DNA from 3 places in the Pseudomonas tensinigenes genome. Region 2 is predicted to be linked to each of the others. Evidence: riboswitches for the same ligand, from Rfam matches in the RefSeq annotation. Region 2 holds a riboswitch; each other region holds the start of a gene.
What was found. A riboswitch is a leader RNA that binds a small molecule or an ion and turns the genes downstream of it on or off. The one in region 2 is predicted to bind cobalamin.
Positions count from the first base shown of each region.

Region 1 (3,564 bases), 780 kb from region 2:
CGGCGGCACCAGATCCGGGTCGTGATAGACCGCGCTCGGGTCAACCTGATAACCACGCGCCGGTTGAATGCCGACGAAGGTCAGGCCGAAGCGAATGCCGGCGATCATCATGCGCCCGTCGCGGCACATCGGATCGTTTTCTGGCGTACCCCAGCGCTCTATCACGGCGCTGCGATTGGCCTCAGGCAGCGCGTTGAACATCGTCAGGTAAGCGTCCATCGCCAGGCTTTGCTGGCACGGGCGCAGATCAATCGTGTCGAGATCGTTGCTGACGCCACCGAGCAATTGCTGGATCAACTCGGTGCCGCTGCCCGGCAGTTCGGCCGCAATGGGATAACCCTCAGCCTGCAACGCGCGAAGGATATTCAGCGCTGCTGCCGGCGTGTCGAGACCGACGCCGTTGCCGATGCGCCCATCGCGGGTCGGGTAGTTGGCGAGAATCAGCGCGATGCGTTTTTCGCCATTTGGCACCCGCGCCAGATTGATCCAGCGCCTTGCCAGTTCAGCGACAAAATCCATGCGCTCAGGCTGCGCGCGATAGCAGACCACATCGGACTGACTGCGCTCACTGCGCCAAGCGAGATCCTTGAAGCTGATCGGTCGGCTGATGATGCGCCCGTCGAGCTCCGGCAAGGCAATATGCATCGCCAGATCGCGCGGGCCGAGGCCTTGCTCGCTGTCGCGCCAACCGGGCTCGTTGTCTTGCGCGCAAATCGCTTGAATCACCGGAATATTGCGGCGAAACGGTCGCAAGTGCGGTGCTTCAGGGCTGGATTGGGCGAAACCGGTGGTGTTGAGAATCACCCTCGCCTCGACTTCGTCCAGCCAATCCTCGACCACCACCAAGCAGCCGGGTTCTTTCAGACTGGCCACGGCGATCGGCAGCGGATTCAGCCCCGCCGCCTGCAAGCGCTGGCAGAAAACATCGATGAACGCGGTGTTCGCCGCTTGCAAATGCGAGCGGTAAAACAGCACCGCCGCCACCGGGTTTTCCGGCAGCCATTCGGCTTGCCAGTCACTCAGTGCGGCGCTGGTTTTGTTCGGGTGGTAAATCGCCGTGCGCGGCAGAGTCTGCGGTTCTTCCCAAGCGTAATCACGGGCGAGCCAACGGTTGGCCAGACAACGGAAAAAATCCAGCGCATTGCCCAGACCGCCCTGACGCAGGAACTGCCAGAGTCGATCACGATCCACCGCGTTGACGGTGCTCAAGTCGCTGAGCTCCGGATCGGGACGGTCATCGCCCGGTACCAGAATCACCTGCACACCACGCTCGGACAACTCGATCAGACGCTCGACGCCATAGCGCCAATAGGCGATGCCACCGTGCAGCGAAATCAGGATCACCTTGGCGTGGCGCAGCACTTCATCGACGTACAGATCGACCGAAGCGTGATTCTGCACCTGCATCGGATTGGCCAGACGCAGGCTCGGATAATCTTCCGGCAACTGCTGCGCCGCTTCGGCGAGCAGCGCGAGGCTGGAGTCGCCGCTGCACAGGATCACCAGCTCGGCGGGGGTTTGGCCAAGGTCGGCAATGTTGTCATCCGAGACGAAACCGCCGGGCTGGGTCCTGAGCAGGTGCATGGCTTAAACGCTGAGCGCAGCGCGCAGTTGCGCTTCGAGTTGGGCGGCGTCGAGTTCCTGACCGATCAACACCAGACGCGTCACGCGCGCTTCATCGGCGCCCCACTGACGGTCGAAATGCTTGTCGAAACGCGTGCCCACGCCCTGGATCAACAGGCGCATCGGCTTGTTTGGAATGGCGGCGAAACCTTTGACACGGAGGATGCCGTGCTTGACCACCAGTTGCGTCAGGGCGTCGAGCAGCAGGCTTTCGTCGGCTTGCGGCAATTCGATGGAGATCGAATCGAAGGCGTCGTGATCGTGGTCATCGTGGTCGTCATCGCCTTCACCGTGGTGGTGATCATGATGGCTGTGACGGCTGTCGATGTGTTCTTCGGAACCGGCGCCGAGGCCGATCAACACGTCCAGTGGCAGACGACCGTTGCTGGCTTCGATGATTTTCACCGCCGGTGGCAGCTCTTCGGCGACTTCAGCGCGAACGCGAGCGAGATCTTCAGGGCTGGTCTGGTCGGCCTTGTTGAGGATTACCAGGTCGGCGCTGGCCAGTTGGTCGGCGAACAGTTCGTGCAGCGGCGATTCGTGGTCGAGGTTCGGATCGAGTTTGCGCTGGGCATCGACCTGATCCGGGAATGCAGCGAAGGTGCCAGCGGCCACGGCCGGGCTGTCGACCACGGTGATCACTGCGTCAACGGTGCAGGCGCTGCGGATTTCCGGCCACTGGAAGGCTTGCACCAGCGGTTTTGGCAGGGCCAGACCCGAGGTTTCGATGAGGATGTGGTCGAGGTCGCCGCGACGCGCAACCAGCTCGCGCATCACCGGGAAGAATTCTTCCTGAACGGTGCAGCACAGGCAGCCGTTGGCCAGTTCGTAAACGCGGCCGGTGGCTTCTTCTTCGGTGCAACCGATGGTGCATTGCTTGAGGATTTCACCGTCAATGCCCAACTCGCCAAACTCGTTGACGATTACCGCGATACGACGGCCCTGAGCGTTGTCGAGCATGTGCCGCAGCAGCGTGGTTTTGCCCGAACCGAGGAAGCCGGTGACGATGGTGACGGGTAGTTTGGCCAGTGTTTTCATCGGTATGCCCTTTGGCAAGCGGCGGGCATACGGGACGAGAACCGGCAGCGCACGTGCGTGCCCGGAGAGTTCGCCACCGGATCACCCCGCCCGGTTGTAGTGAGAATCTGTGACGAGGCAGGTCTCCTGGCTGACGGTGTTCAGGCGCTGGGCCTGGCATTCGCTGCGCCTTCCCGCTGGCTCATGGGTTGAGCTGGCAGTGGCGTGGCAGCGAACATCACCGTTCACAGTTGCGGGGGCAGCCGCGGCATTGACCGCGTTCCCTTCTTAGCTTCGGCAGCGGCCAAAGAACCTCGAAAGCGCAAGGCTACGCATGGTGTGGTTATGGGTCAATGTTTGGATTGGGGGTATATCCGTTGCTGCGGCAACGGCTACTTAGGGTTCCGCCCTTACGGCGGGTCACTTTTTCCAGACGCCGAAAAAGTAACCAAAAAGGCTTGCCCCGGCGTACGGCACTTCGCTGAGGCTCAGTGTTCCCTCGCTACGGTGTCCATCCGGGGGCATCGCCTACGGTTTGCTTCGCTGCACCTCCTCTCGATGTGTTCGACTTCGTCGAACGGCGCTGCGCGCCTAACCCCGGATGAACACCTTCGCTCGGCCTGCCGAAGGGGCAAAAAAGCCAGATCAAAAGCCAGATCAAGAGCCAAAGCCAGATCAAAAGCCCCTCACCCTAGCCCTCTCCCGGAGGGAGAGGGGACTGATCGAGTTGTTTGGGCGAGGTACGCCGACGTGCGATACCGCGTTGAACTCAGGCTCAAAAAAGCAAAAAAATCGGCCCCCTATCCATGAGGTTAGGGGGACTGATCGGGGTGTTTGGGAGAGCTACGCCGACGTGCAATACCGAGTCGAACTCAGATTTTGAAAAGCCCACAAATCGGCTCCCTCTCCCTCGGGAGAGGGCTG
Region 1 is NZ_CP077089.1:3,117,699-3,121,262, reverse strand. It holds gene cobN (cobaltochelatase subunit CobN) at 1-1,584, opposite strand, end outside; gene cobW (cobalamin biosynthesis protein CobW) at 1,588-2,661, opposite strand; cobalamin riboswitch at 2,761-2,972, opposite strand.
Region 1: another riboswitch for cobalamin. It lies ahead of cobW (cobalamin biosynthesis protein CobW); the one in region 2 lies ahead of HU718_RS17290 (TonB-dependent receptor plug domain-containing protein).

Region 2 (3,564 bases):
GTGAAAGTGCCGGCGCGCACTTTGGTATCGACCGGATTGACCGACACCGCACGAACTTCTACGAGCAAATCCCGTGGGCCGGGAGTCGGCACCGGCAGGTCGATGTCCTGCAACGATTGCGGATCTTCAATGGGCAAAGCGTGTTGGGTGAAGGTGATGGCTTTCATGGAAACTCGCTGTCTGAAGAGCTGATGTGCTCACTTGCCGCCATCTTCGACTTCCCAGACACAAAGAAAAACCAGCAGAATGGGCCAACACTTTCACTGCAGGAGTGAAAATGATCCGCATTGATGATCTTGGTTTGTTCACCCGCAGCGCCGCGCTGGGCAGCTTCACCGCTGCCGCCCTCGAGGCCGATTTATTGCCCGGTCAGGTTGCCGCGGCGATCAAGCGTCTGGAGCGTGAACTCGACGTGCGCCTGTTTGCGCGCACCACCCGCAGCCTGCGATTAACCGCCGAGGGCGAGCAATACTTGCCCACCGCCCACTCGGTGCTGGAGGCGCTCAAGCAAGGCCAGGAAAACCTGCGCGGTGAAAACGCCACGTTGCGCGGTGTGCTGCAAGTGACGGCGCCGTCAGATCTGGGGCGCAACATTTTGCTGCCGTGGCTTACGCTGTTTCGCCGCCAGCACCCGGAGCTGACCTTGCGATTTTCTCTGTCGGACCAGATCGCAGACTTGTTTCGCGACCCGGTAGACGTGGCGATTCGATACGGCTCGAATGAGGATGCCAACTACGTGGCGCTGCCGTTGGCACCGTGGAACCGGCGGGTGCTGGTCGCCGCACCGGAATACGTGGAGCGCCACGGATACCCGCAAACACCGGACGATCTGCACAACCACCCTTGCCTGCTCTACCAGCAAGGTGGCCGGGTCTACGACAAGTGGAGCCTGGGCAGTGAAACGATCCAGGTCTCGGGACCGATGTTCAGCGACGACGCCGACGTCGTGCGCCGCTGGGCGTTGAGCGGCGAAGGCATCGCCAACAAATCATGGCTGGACGTCAGTGCAGACGTGATCGCAGGGCGGCTGATCGTGCTGCTGAAGGATTTCCCCGGCAATGCCTCACCCTTGAGTCTGGTGTGCCCGCATCGCAAGCAGATCAGCCCGGCGGTGTCTCAGCTTTATACGTGGTTGAGTGGCCAGTTTGCCGCTCTGGAACGCATCCAATAGCCCCCCCGTTGCTTGCCACATTGACGAACCGCCCGTCGGATGTTCAGATGCCGCCCTGTTTCAGGTGTCCCATGCCGCCGTGCATGGGGTGAAACGGGAAACCGGTACGTTCTTTTCGAACAAGTCCGGTGCTGCCCCCGCAACGGTATGCGCGTGATGCTTTCGACAGACCACTGTGGCCACTCGGCCATGGGAAGGTGAAAGCCTCGATACGCGCGAGCCCGGAGACCGGCCTGAAATGCTGTTTGGCAAAATCCTGCGGTGGGCGGGCATGGGCCGGTATTGGCTGTGCGCGATGCCTTCTCCTGCATGCTCTTCTGCGAAGATCCTTTTCGAGAAGACAATGATTCGACCTTTCAACACTTGTGCTCCAACCCTGTTCCTTGGCTGCCTGTTCAGCCCGCTGCTACTGGCCGACGACACGCCGCTGGAACTCAATCAGCAAATCGTTTCTGCACCGTCAGTGGAATCGACCACTGTCGCCGACATGGCCAGGTTCGGCAGTAAAGTCGAGATCGTCAGCCGCGAACAAATCGAACGCGCCGGCCCCAGCGCCGATGTCAGCCGCGTCATGCAGATGCTCATTCCCGGCCTGTACGTTGCGCCGAAAAACGGCCCGTTCGACTACGGTACCTATTCGCTGCTGGGCGGGCGCAACGACGACACACTGATCCTGCTCGACGGTGTGCGACTGAACAATCGCCTGTACGGCGGCCTCTATCTGGACACCCTGCCGGCCAACGCCATCGAACGCATCGAAGTGCTCAAAGGTGGCCAGAGCCTGTTGTTCGGCACCCAAGCCGTTTCCGGTGTGATCAACATCGTCACCCGCAGCCCGCAGTCGCGCAAAGCCTCCGGTGAAGTGAATCTGGGCGTCGACAGTTTCGGCGGCACCAGCGAAGACGCTCGGGTCGAGAATATCTTCACCAACGGTTTCGGCGATCTCGGCTTGCTGGCGTACGTCAGCCACAACGTCTCCGACGGTTACCAGCCGTATCGCAACCGTGACATGAAAAACGTCAGCGAGAAGAACCGTGCCTACGAAGTCACCACCTTCGGCGGCAAGGCCATTCAGTCGTTCGGCGATGATTCGCGGCTGGAACTGTTCTACCAATACGCCGACGCCAACCTCGATTTCGCCCGCCCGGTCGACAATCACACGACCACCAACGATCGCGTGCAGCAGATCGCCACGGCGACCTTCGAGCAGAACATCAACGAGCGCCTGAGTTACTTCGTCAAAGGTCATATCAACGACTGGGACACGCGCTACACGCGGGTCAACAACGTCGCCGGCGGCGGCACCAAAGTCATTAACCACAACGACTATTGGGGCTTCACCGACTGGGGTGTGCAGGCCGAAGGCAAGGCTGAATTGCCCGGCGGCCATGTGCTGGTGTTTGGCACCGACAATCAATGGTTCAAGGGCCAGGACGATGTACTGATCATCGATAACGACAAGGCCGAAGCCCATGCGTTCTACACGCAACTGCGCCCGCAGATCGACGCTCTGCCCGACTGGCATCCAAGCATCGGTGTGCGCCACGAAGCCATGAGCGGCGGCGACGGTGCCACCGTTGGCATGCTCACTTCGCTGTATGACCTCAACGACAATTGGTCGGTGCGCGGCCAATACGGCAGCGCTTACAAACTGCCGAACGCCGAGCAACTGTTCGTCAATGAACCGGGCGACGAGATCGGCAATCGCAATCTGAAACCGGAAAAAAGCCGCAACGCGGAATTGGGTGTCGACTACAAAGGCTTTCTGCTGGATCGCGAATTCAGCGCCAGCGTGACCCTGTTCAAACGCAAGATCGACGACCTGATCACCCTCGACGGCATTCAGTGGGTCAACGGTGAAGGCCTGGTGCGCATGCGCGGTTTCGAGGCTGACGCGAAACTGACGCTCAACGATCAGTGGAGTCTGCAAGCGGACATGACCCGCAACCTCACCGAATCGCGCACGGGGGCGACGATCAATGACATCCCGAGCTTCTTCGCCCGTTCCCGCGTGGGTTATGAATCGGAAAATCGCCTGTGGGGTGCCGGCGGCGCGATCCGCTACATCCGCGACATCACCAGTTCGAAACAGGTTGAATACGGCCACTATTCGGTGGTCGACGCCGACGCTTATCGCTACCTCGACAACGCCCACCAACACCGCGTGAGCCTGCTGGTGGAAAACCTCTTCGACCGCGATTACGTCACCAGCCGCTCGAGCAATGTCGACAACCTCGGCCGGCCGTTCACCTCCGAAGTGCGCTACACGTACCGCTTCTGATGAGTGAGATCAAAACCGTCGACGGCGTCGACACGCACCCGGACTGGTCGCACGTTCCCGAGCATGCGCGCCATGTGTTCCTCTGCACCGGCCCGCGCTGTACTCAGCGCGG
Region 2 is NZ_CP077089.1:3,902,342-3,905,905, forward strand. It holds gene HU718_RS17280 (zinc-binding alcohol dehydrogenase family protein) at 1-167, opposite strand, end outside; gene HU718_RS17285 (LysR family transcriptional regulator) at 278-1,171, shown strand; cobalamin riboswitch at 1,217-1,422, shown strand; gene HU718_RS17290 (TonB-dependent receptor plug domain-containing protein) at 1,515-3,452, shown strand; gene HU718_RS17295 ((2Fe-2S) ferredoxin domain-containing protein) at 3,452-3,564, shown strand, end outside.

Region 3 (3,564 bases), 1.8 Mb from region 2:
GCCAGACGTTTTTGCATCACCGCGTCGCCCTTCAGCAGCCCGACCAACTCAGCGCGAGTGCCTTCAACGTCAGTCAAAGAATCCAGCAGATACAGCATCCCGCCACACTCAGCGAGCAACGGTTTCCCCGCCGCATGATGCGCACGAATCGCCTCAAGCATCGCGGTGTTCTGCGATAACACAACGTGGTGCAATTCCGGATACCCACCAGGCAAATACACGCTATCCGCCTCCGGCAATTGCGTATCGCGAATCGGCGAGAAGAAACTCAACTCAGCGCCCATCGCACGCAGCAGATCCAGACTCGCGCCATAAGTGAAGGCAAACGCCTCATCACGGGCGACGGCAATGCGCACATTTTTCAGCAGCGGCTCGACGGCGATCACATCAGGCGCGGCGAACTCCACGGCCGGTGGCAGCGCTACCTCACAACTGCTGGCCAATGCATCGGCGGCGGCGTCGAGGCGCACATCCAGATCATTCAGTTCACTGGCCTGGACCAGACCGAGGTGTCGACTCGGCAGTTCGATACCGGTCTCGCGGGACAACGCGCCGTACCAACGCAGGCCTTCAGTGAGGCTACCTTCGAGCAACTGCGCATGCCGCAACGTGCCGACACGGTTGGCCAACACGCCGGCAAACGGCAGATCCGGCTGGTACTTCGCCAGGCCCAGCGCCAACGCACCAAAGGTCTGCGCCATCGCCGTCCCATCAATCACGCCAAGCACCGGCACACCGAAGTGCCGCGCCAGATCGGCGCTGGATGGCGTGCCGTCGAACAGACCCATCACGCCTTCAATCAGAATCAGATCCGCCTCCGCGGCGGCTTCCCACAACAGCCGACGACTTTCCTGCTCGCCGACCATCCACATGTCCAGTTGATACACCGGCGCACCGCTGGCGCGCTCGAGAATCATCGGATCAAGAAAATCCGGGCCGCATTTGAACACACGCACCTTGCGCCCCTGATTGCGATGCAAACGGGCCAGTGCGGCGGTGACGGTGGTCTTGCCCTGACCGGAGGCCGGCGCGGCGATGAGCACCGCCGGGCAGTGACGTGGTTGATTCAAAGTTCGACGCCTTTCTGCGCTTTGATGCCGGCCTGGAAGGCGTGTTTGAGCATGCCCATTTCAGTCACGGTGTCGCCCATTTCGATCATTTCCGGCTTGGCCGCGCGACCGGTGACGATCACATGCTGCATCGGCGGACGCGCCTGCAAATCGCTGAGCACCTGATCAAGATCGAGGTAGCCGTGCTTGAGAGCGATGTTCAGTTCGTCGAGCACCACCAGACCGATCGACGGATCGCGCAGCAGTTCGCGGGACACAGCCCACGCGGCTTCGGCGGCGGCGATGTCGCGCTGACGATCCTGGGTTTCCCAGGTGAAGCCCTCGCCCATCACATGAAAGCGCACTTGCTCAGGGAAGCGGCGGAAAAACAATTCTTCGCCGGTGCTGTTGCGCCCCTTGATGAACTGCACGACGCCACACTGCATGCCGTGGCCCATGGCGCGCGCAAGCATGCCGAACGCCGAGCTGCTTTTGCCTTTGCCGTTGCCGGTCAGCACCAGTACCAGGCCGCACTCGTCAGGCGAGTTGGCGATGCGTTCGTCGATCACGGCTTTTTTGCGCTGCATACGCGCCAGATGGCGTTCGTCGCGCTCGGGGGAATCAGTCATGGGGAGCTCTCCGTTGAGGCTGGATAACGGCGGGCAGGCACAAGAATAGACGGCAAAAAGCCTGGCATCGCCCACCGTGATGCCGCTGGATGGATCAGGCCGGTCTCCGGGCTCATGAGCGGCGTTGGCCTGACTGCGCGCCTTCCCGCTTCTTTCGAGGCAGTGGCTCAAGGCGCAGTTTTTACTCATTTACCGTTGCGGGGGCAGCGCCGGGATCGTGGTGGTTCTTCGCTTGAAGACAACCCTCACCGGCTTCCCTGTTTCACTCTGTCGACAGCGGTCACAGAGCACCTGAAACAAGCCGCGAAGGTTAGAGGGTTGGGGGTGGAGCGTCAATTAAAGAGGCGGCCATCGGGCGAATAAGTGCCGCTGATCAATTATCCGCCGCCAATCTTGTGCCACACTGATACAAATGATATCAAAGAGCCATGCTTTTCCCGAAAAGCCCACTACAACAATAAGGATGATGACGATGCAAGGCATGATCATCAGCAACCCGCGCCTGGAATTTCTGCGCCCGGTGCTTGAACGCTGGTTTGACTGTATCGACCGCTACAACGCCGTGCGCGGCGACAGCGACACCCCTTACTGGCATGACGAGAAAGCCAATCTCGGATTGCTCTCGGCGGCGGCCTGGATGGCCGAACTGGTCACTTTGAACGACACTGCCACGCGCAAACAGAATGAAGAAGGCGAGCGCAATGCCCGCGCCGATCTGTTTCTCGCCGGTGCCGAAGACCGCGCCTTTATCCAGGCCACCCAGCGCTGGCCAAAGGTTACCAACCTGAATCTGACTCAAGCCCTGCTGGATATCACTAACGACGCCAAGCGCATCAGCTACGCCAGCGATCTCAAGCTTGGCTGCCTGTTTGTCGCCCCGCAAAAAGCTCAGCACAGCGCCAGCCCCGAAGAGCTGCAGGACATGGTCGACGACCTGCAAAAGGAACACACCTGCGCCGTCGCCTGGTATTTCCCCTACGCCTACCGCAAGTTACGCAGCGAAGCGGGCAACTATCACCCGGGCATCGCCGTACTGTTCAAGGAAGCCCGCGGCTGAGCAGTTGAACCATCGGGCTTGCGCCCTCCTCTATGATTAGGAATGCATTCATAGGGAAGATCAGCAATGCGCAAGCCCCAGCTCGTTTTTGTCATCGCCTTCGCCGGAGGACTCGCCGCCTGCGGTGAAACCTCCAGCCTGCAAGTCTCCGACGGCACCGGCCCGTCACCAAAACTGCCCGAACCGAACAAGACCCTGATTCCGACGGTGAACATCGCCCCGGCGATCGGCTGGCCCGAGGGTGGCAAACCGACAGCGGCCGCCGGTACCCAGGTGGCGGCATTCGCCGAAGGCCTCGACCATCCGCGCTGGCTCTATGTGTTGCCCAACGGCGACGTGCTGGTGGCAGAAACCAATGCCCCACCCAAGCCTGATGACAGCAGTGGAATTCGTGGCTGGGTGATGAAGAAAGTCATGGGCAAGGCCGGCGCTGGCGTGCCGAGCCCGAACCGCATCACCTTGCTGCGTGACGCCGATCATGATGGCGTTGCCGAAACGCGGACGGTGTTCCTGCAGAACCTCAACTCGCCGTTCGGCATGACTTTGGTCGGCAATGATCTTTACGTCGCTGACACTGATCGCCTGCTGCGCTTCAACTACGAACCCGGCGCGACCGAGATCAAGTCGCAGCCGATCAAGGTGGTCGATTTGCCCGGCGGCACACTGAATCACCACTGGACGAAAAACGTCATCGCCAGCAAAGACGGCAGCAAGCTGTACGTCACGGTCGGCTCGAACAGCAACGTCGGCGAAAATGGCCTGGATAAAGAAGAAGGTCGCGCGGCGATCTGGGAAGTCGATCGGGCGACCGGTAATCACCGGATCTTCG
Region 3 is NZ_CP077089.1:2,130,715-2,134,278, reverse strand. It holds gene HU718_RS09440 (cobyrinic acid a,c-diamide synthase CobB) at 1-1,070, opposite strand, end outside; gene cobO (cob(I)yrinic acid a,c-diamide adenosyltransferase) at 1,067-1,678, opposite strand; cobalamin riboswitch at 1,759-1,988, opposite strand; gene HU718_RS09430 (hypothetical protein) at 2,151-2,735, shown strand; gene HU718_RS09425 (PQQ-dependent sugar dehydrogenase) at 2,802-3,564, shown strand, end outside.
Region 3: another riboswitch for cobalamin. It lies ahead of cobO (cob(I)yrinic acid a,c-diamide adenosyltransferase); the one in region 2 lies ahead of HU718_RS17290 (TonB-dependent receptor plug domain-containing protein).